One region of the Methylobacterium sp. EM32 genome, then DNA from elsewhere that is predicted to be linked to it. Evidence: riboswitches for the same ligand, from Rfam matches in the RefSeq annotation. Region 1 holds a riboswitch; each other region holds the start of a gene.
The links. A riboswitch is a leader RNA that binds a small molecule or an ion and turns the genes downstream of it on or off. The one in region 1 is predicted to bind cobalamin.
Positions count from the first base shown of each region.

Region 2: linked by a shared signal. The riboswitch ahead of ABZT49_RS10780 (CbtB domain-containing protein) and the one ahead of ABZT49_RS06765 (TonB-dependent siderophore receptor) in region 1 are both predicted to bind cobalamin.
Region 3: linked by a shared signal. The riboswitch ahead of ABZT49_RS26175 (TonB-dependent receptor) and the one ahead of ABZT49_RS06765 (TonB-dependent siderophore receptor) in region 1 are both predicted to bind cobalamin.

Region 1 is NZ_JBEXZS010000045.1:11,535-13,784, reverse strand. It holds gene ABZT49_RS06765 (TonB-dependent siderophore receptor) at 1-1,256, opposite strand, end outside; cobalamin riboswitch at 1,458-1,667, opposite strand; gene ABZT49_RS06760 (TAXI family TRAP transporter solute-binding subunit) at 1,767-2,250, opposite strand, start outside.
Region 2 is NZ_JBEXZS010000072.1:57,514-59,763, reverse strand. It holds gene cobO (cob(I)yrinic acid a,c-diamide adenosyltransferase) at 26-631, opposite strand; gene cobU (bifunctional adenosylcobinamide kinase/adenosylcobinamide-phosphate guanylyltransferase) at 628-1,176, opposite strand; cobalamin riboswitch at 1,269-1,470, shown strand; gene ABZT49_RS10780 (CbtB domain-containing protein) at 1,500-1,676, shown strand; gene ABZT49_RS10775 (CbtA family protein) at 1,765-2,250, shown strand, end outside.
Region 3 is NZ_JBEXZS010000195.1:30,071-32,320, forward strand. It holds gene ABZT49_RS26175 (TonB-dependent receptor) at 1-1,309, opposite strand, end outside; cobalamin riboswitch at 1,453-1,640, opposite strand; gene ABZT49_RS26180 (Trm112 family protein) at 1,748-1,951, opposite strand; gene ABZT49_RS26185 (LON peptidase substrate-binding domain-containing protein) at 2,001-2,250, opposite strand, start outside.

The DNA of each region.
Region 1 (2,250 bases):
AAGGCGAAGGGCGGCAGCGGCCGGCCGTAGACCGGGGCGTAGATGTCGAGGGAATAGGGCGTCTGGCGGAAGCGCGAGCGGACCTGCTGGTAGCGGGCATCGGTGCTTTCGCGCTCGACGCCGAGGAGCAGGGTATGGCCGATCCCGGCGGTGTCGAAGCGCCCGACCAGCTCGGCCTGCCCGATCGCCACGTCCCAGCGGTAATTGCGCAGGTTGCGGTCGCGCAGGACCGTGCGGTTGTCGGCGGCGATCCCCCTTACCTCCACCGCCTCGCCGGTCAGCGCGCCGGTGTTGAAATAGGTCGCGAGCCGCATCTGCCAGTCGGCGTCGAAGCGATGGTCGACCCGCACCTGCATCATGTCGCTGGATTGGTGGATGCTCTGGCCCGGCTCGCCGAGGAAGCGGGAGATCGGCAAGGCGCCGAGCTGCCCGTTGATCGCCACGATGCCGCGGTCGAACACCGCGCGGTTGCGCAAGAATTCGGTCTCGACCGTCACCCGCGTGTCGGGCGTGACCTGCCAGCTCACCACCGGGGCGACGAGGAGCCGGTCGCCGTCGACGAAATCCCGAAAACTGTTCTGGCGTCCGGCGGCGAGGTTGAAGCGGTAGAGGAGCGTGCCCTCCTCGTTGAGGCTGCCGCCGGCATCGACCGTGCCGCGGACCTGTTCGAACGAGCCCCAGAGCCCGCCCATCTCGACGAAGCGCTCCCGCGTCGGCTGCTTGGTGATGATGTTGACGAGGCCGCCCGGGTCGCTGCGGCCGAACAGGCCGCCGCCCGGTCCCTTCAGCACCTCGATCCGCTCGATGTTCTGGGCATCCTGCTGGGGCGGGAATCCGCGGGCGAGGGGAAATCCGTTCTTGTAGATCTCGGCCGTGGCGACGCCGCGCACCGCGTAGCCGAGGGGCGAGAGGCCGCCGAAATTGTTCTGCTGCACGATGCCCGGCGTGTAGGCGAGGACCTGCTCGGCCCGCGTCGCCGCCAGATCGGTGATGACCTCGCGGGGAGCGACGGTGACGACCTGCGGCACGTCGCGCTGGGGCGTGTCGGTCTTCGTGCTGCTGACGGCGCGGTCGGCGCGAAAGCCCGGGGTCGGGCCGATGAGGCCGATCGTGCCGGCGGCGGTCGTCGGGAGCACCGGCAGGCTCGGACCCGGCACGGGCGGGCGCGGGCCCTCCACCACGACCTCGTCGAGGGCGATGGTCTCCTGGGCCCGGGCCTCAGGCACCGCGGCGCCGAGGGCGAGCGCGGTCGCCAGGGTCGCGCCGTACCGACGCCGGTGGGGCGCCAGGTGAGCGGACGGAGCGCTGGGGGACGGCGGACGGCGTTTCACGGGAGCGTACTCGACTGTTGCCGCGCGACGCGGATCCGGGCGAGCGGCAGGCTGCGTTCGCGCGATCGCGCGGCGCAGGGCCCGAGCGCTCCTCCGGGCCGCACCGCCCGTGGGACGTGACCGCGCCGGACGGCGCGCGCTCAAGGCAGGTCTCCTGGCTCGCGGATCACAGATCCCGCCTGGCCTTCCCGGTGCAGGCGCACCAGTGGCGGTCGGCGGCGGAACCTCTCCGCTCACAGTTGCGGGGGCAGCCCCGGCATCGTCCCGTCGGGACTCACCGGATTCCCTCTTCGCCCACGGGCTCGCGCCCGGGGAACCTTGGCGGCGCCATCCATGGCAGGCTGCCCGCCGGGGAGCAACATCTAGAAACGCAATGTAATAATGTTGCGATCGCTGTGTCCACAGGATCACACCGGCTGGTGCGGTCTCCGTACCCTACTTGTCCCGCAGGAAGGCCGCCGTCGCGGGATGCAGCCAGGCCGCCGGGACGGCCTCCTTCAAGTTGCGCGGGTCGCTCGGCCGCTCGTGCGGCAAGAGCCGCGCGAGGGCCGGCTTCGCCCTGTCGATCGCCGCGACGAGGCGGGTCACCGCGGCCGGGTCGAGGCCGGGCCGGCCGAGAACGAAGCTCCACGATCCCACCGTCTCGATCGCCACGTTCTGGCCCGGGAAGGTGCCGGGCGCGACGGTGATGCGCCGCAGGGACGGGCTCGCCGCCAGGATCGCAGGGATCGCCGCCGCCGGGGGGCCGAGGAAGCGGGCGCCGCCCGGCGCCTCGGCCATGGTCCGGAAGCCCGGCCAGCCGGTGCCGCCGCCGAACAGGGCCGCCGCCCGTCCGTCGCGCACCAGTGCCGGGCCGTCGCCGGCGTGATCCAGGAGGATCGGGCGGATGTCGTGCTCGGGGTCGATCCCGGAGCCACGC
Region 2 (2,250 bases), on a different contig from region 1:
CCTCCCCGTCAATCGGAACTCGCAATCAGAACTCGATGCCCTCCTGCGCCTTCACCCCCGCGGCGAAGTGGTGCTTCACCGAGCCCATCTCGGTGACGAGGTCGGCCGCCGCGATCAGCTCCGGCTTGGCGTTGCGCCCCGTCACCACGACGTGCAGGTCCGGCCGGCGCCGGCTCAACGCCGCCACCACCGCGTCGAGCGGCAGGTAATCGTAGCGCAGGGCGATGTTGAGTTCGTCGAGGATCAGCAGCCGGATCGACGGATCGGCCATCAGCGCCTCGGTCTTCGCCCAAGCGGCGCGGGCCGCCGCCATGTCGCGGTCGCGGTCCTGGGTCTCCCAGGTGAAACCCTCCCCCATCGTGTGCCACGCGACCTGATCTTGGAACCGCTCCAGCGCGAAGCGCTCGCCGGTCTCCCAGGCGCCCTTGATGTACTGCACCACCCCGACCCGCCAGCCGCGGCCGAGCGCCCGCAGCATCAGCCCGAAGGCGGCGGTCGACTTGCCCTTGCCGGGGCCGGTATGGACGATCAGCAGGCCCTTCTCGATCGTCTTGCCCGCGACCTCGGCGTCCTGCACCGCCTTGCGCTTCTCCATCTTGGCGCGGTGGCGCGCCGCCTCGTCGTCGCTCATTGGGCGTCTCCCTTGATGATCATCGGCAGGCCGGCCACCACCAGCACCACCCGGTCGGCGAGCGTCGCAAGCCGCTGGTGCAGGCGCCCGGCCTCGTCGCGGAACCGGCGGGCGAGCGCGTTCTCCGGCACGATGCCGAAACCGACCTCGTTCGAAACCAGCACTAATGGCCCGGCCGCCGTTCGGCAGGCCTCGACCAGCGAGCCGGTCTCCGCCGCAAGGTCGGCCGCCTCGTCTAGCATCGCGTTGGTCAGCCACAGGGTCAGGCAATCGACCAGCACCGGCCGCCCGGCCGGCGCCCGGGCGATCACCGTCGCCAGGTCGCGCGGCGCGTCGACCGTCTCCCAGGGCGGAGGCCGGCGGGCGCGATGCTCGGCGATGCGCGCGCGCATCTCGTCATCCCAGGCTTGCGCCGTCGCGACGTAGAGCCAAGGGCCCGGCCGCGCCTCGATCAGCCCTTCCGCGTAGCGGCTTTTTCCCGATCGGGCGCCGCCCAGCACCAGGGTCAGGCGCGAGGCGGCGTGGTCCGGATCCGGCACGGGCATCTCCTTGTCTGGCGAAGAACTCGGGGCCGCGAAAAACTCGGGGCCGGAGGTGTCGCGGCAGGCCGCGCCGATTGCAAGCCCGCAGGCGACCGGCTAGGGTCGGGCACGACGGTGCCTCGGCGACGAGGTGAAAAGGGAACGCGGGAGCCGGGCTTCTTCCGGTATGCCGCGGCTGCCCCCGCAACTGTGAGCGGTCACACACGGTCCGCCATCGGCCACTGGAGCGATCCGGGAAGGCGGTGGGCCAGCAAGACGCCGCGAGCCAGGAGACCTGCCGTCACCCCTTTCTCTCGACGCCGCCGGTGGGGCGGCAGGAGTTCGTCATGGTCGCGATCACCCGGTCCCTCTCCCCCGCCCTCGTCGGCGAGCGCCTGAGCGCCGTCCTCCTGGCTGCCACGCTCGGCATCGGGCTCCTGTTCGTCTCCGGCTTCGCGCCCGTGGTCGCGTTGCACAACGCCGCGCACGACTGGCGCCACGCCCACAACTTCCCCTGCCACTGACCAGGGCCTGACCCTCGCAAAGCCGCGCGGCCTGCGCCCTTGAGGGGCTGCGGGCCCGTGGCCCTTTGGTCGTGCAGGTGATCCCCCCATGACGAAACGTCTGCTCGCCGCGGCACTGGTCGCCGGCTTCCTCGCCGCGTGCGTGGCCTCGGTCCTGCAATTCGCCCTCACCTCGCCGCTGATCCTGGCGGCGGAGAAGTACGAGACGGCGGAGAGCGTGGCGCCGGCCAAACACGCCTTCGCCAACCCGTTGATCGTGCTGGCTCATGCCGGCCACGACCACGGGGCTGAGCCGCAATGGCAGCCGGCGCCCGGCCTGCCGCGCCTCGCTTTCACGGCGCTGGCGACGCTGGTGAGCGGTGTCGGCTACGCGCTGCTCCTCGGCGCGGTGCTGGTCGCCACCGGCCGCGCGGTGACGCCGTCCGAGGCGCTGAAATTCGGCATCGGCGGCTTCCTCGCCGCCAGCCTCGCGCCGGCGGTCGGGCTGCCGCCGGAACTGCCCGGTGCTGCGGCGGCCGCCCTCGAATCGCGCCAACTCTGGTGGGTCGCGACGGCGCTCGCCACCGCGACCGGC
Region 3 (2,250 bases), on a different contig from region 1:
TATCCGCCCACGGCCCGAACACCGCGCCGAGCTTCGGGTTGACGATGCCGTCACGGGCTTTCCCTGAATTCGCGGCTGTGTCGGAGCGGACGTTGGCATAGTAGCCATCGGCCCGGAAGCCGACGCTGGTGCGCAGCCAGTCGGTCCAGCGCACCCGGTTCTCGTAGTAGAACGCCGCGCTCGCCTCCAGCACCCGGTCGTCGAGCACCGTCGAGCGGTATTGTCGGGCGGTGGTGTTGAACAGGCCGACCCGGATGTCGTCGGTGCGGGTCTGCACGCCGATCTCGTTCTCCATGGCCAGCCCGAACAGGTCGCCCTGGAAGACACGGCTGATTTCGCCGCCGCCGAGCACCCGGGCGTCGCGCTGGCGGAACTGATCGCCGTTGACCGGATCGTTCAGAAAGTAGGTGAAGTTGTTCCAGAGGTTCATCTGGTAGCGGATCACGTAGGCCGAGGCTCGCGTGATGCCGCCGGCATCCGACTGGCTCCAGCGCCCGGAGAGCGAGAAGCGCCCGGTGTCGCCGCCGTCGGTCGGATCGAGGCTGCCGTAGCGGCCGATGATCCCCTCCGCCACCGCGTGCTCGGGGATCTGGTTGGTGGCGTTCCACTTGGCCCAATAGGCCATGCCGGTGACGGAAAAGCCGTCCGTCGCCGTGCCCTGGCTGTAGCGGGCGACGCCGTTGAGCTTGCGCAGGGCATCGGGCACGACCCATGGCCCGTCATAGGCCTGCGCCTCGCCCGCGACGAGAAGGTTGCCGGCGCCGAGCGGCACCGAGGCCGCCGAGAGTCCGCGCCTGAAGCCGAAGCTGCCCAGCGTCGTCAGCGCGATGTTCCTGTCCAGTTTGTCGAGGTAGTCGATCCGCACCGAGCCGGCGGAGGCGAAGTCGCCGTCGCGGACGAAGTAGGGCCCTTTGTGGAATTCGACCGCGCCGACGAGCTCGGGGATCAGGAAGTTGAGGTCGGCGTAGCCCTGGCCATGGGCGTGGGTGCGCATGTTCACCGGCATGCCGTCGACGTGGATGGCGATGTCGGTGCCGTGGTCGAGGTTGAAGCCGCGCAGGAAGAACTGGTTGGCTTTGCCCTCGCCGGAATGCTGGGTGACGATCAGGCCCGGCACCGCCTCCAGCACCTCGCCCGGGCGGGTGACGGGCAGGCTGTTGATGACGGCCCCACTGACGATGCCGGCGCTCGCCGCCTCGACCGGGCGCAAGGCGCCGCCGATGCCGGTGATTCCGCCGGGATAGCCGGCGCTGGCCGCCCCCGGTGCGGCGGGGGCCGGCGCCTTCACCTCGATCTGGTCGAGGGGGATGGCGTCCTGGGCGTGAACGGCAACGGGCAGGCACGCGGCCAACGCCGCAAGGAACGGGAGACGGGAGACAGGCACGGGCGAGCCTTCACGGGCTGTGGCACGTCACCGTGGAGGCACCGACACACCCCGGCCGGCGCGGCCCACATGTGACCACGGCTGACGGCAGGTCTCCTGACTCGCGGGTCTCAGCCCTCGATCGTCTTCCCGGGTTCGCGGCCCAGTGACGTCGGTGATGGAGGGCTCGCCGCTCACAGTTGCGGGGGCAGCCGCGGCTTCTCGGCACCGCGTTCCCTTTTGATCCCCGAGGGGAACCGTCCCGTCGAGGTGTAGGCGGGACCGGGGCGGGCGCCAACGGGGCGCGCGCCGATTTGTCGGGCGTGTTGCCGGTTGTCGACGGGACACCGCGCGGGGTCCTGCTTTCCGCGCGACGCCGTCGCCTCAATCCGCCAGCGGCCGCGCCTCTTCCGGCAGCATGATCGGAATGCCGTCGCGGATCGGGTAGGCGAGCTTGGCCGAGCGGCTGATTAGCTCCTGGCGCGCGGAATCGTAGTCGAGCCGCTCCTTGGTCAGGGGGCAGACCAGGAGCTCGAGCAGCTTCGGGTCGATGCGGGTGGCCTCGAAGGAGGCGGGGGAATCGCTCACGGGACGTCCTTCCGAATGGTCCGGCGAAGGCCTTAGCCCAAAGCGCCGCCTATTGCAGCGTCGGCTCGGCGCCCGAGGCCCGCACCAGCTCCATCTCGGTCACGGCGATCAGCACCTCGGCCCGGGTCTTGAGGTCGGGCGCCTCCAGCATCGCCTGCTTCTCGCGCGGGCCGAACGGGCTCATCATGCACAGCGCATTCACCAGGGCCTCGTTCGGCGCCTCCTCGATCCCGGCCCAGTCGACCTTGAGGTCGTTGGCCTCGACGAAATCGCGCAGGGCCTTCAGCACGCCGGCGCGG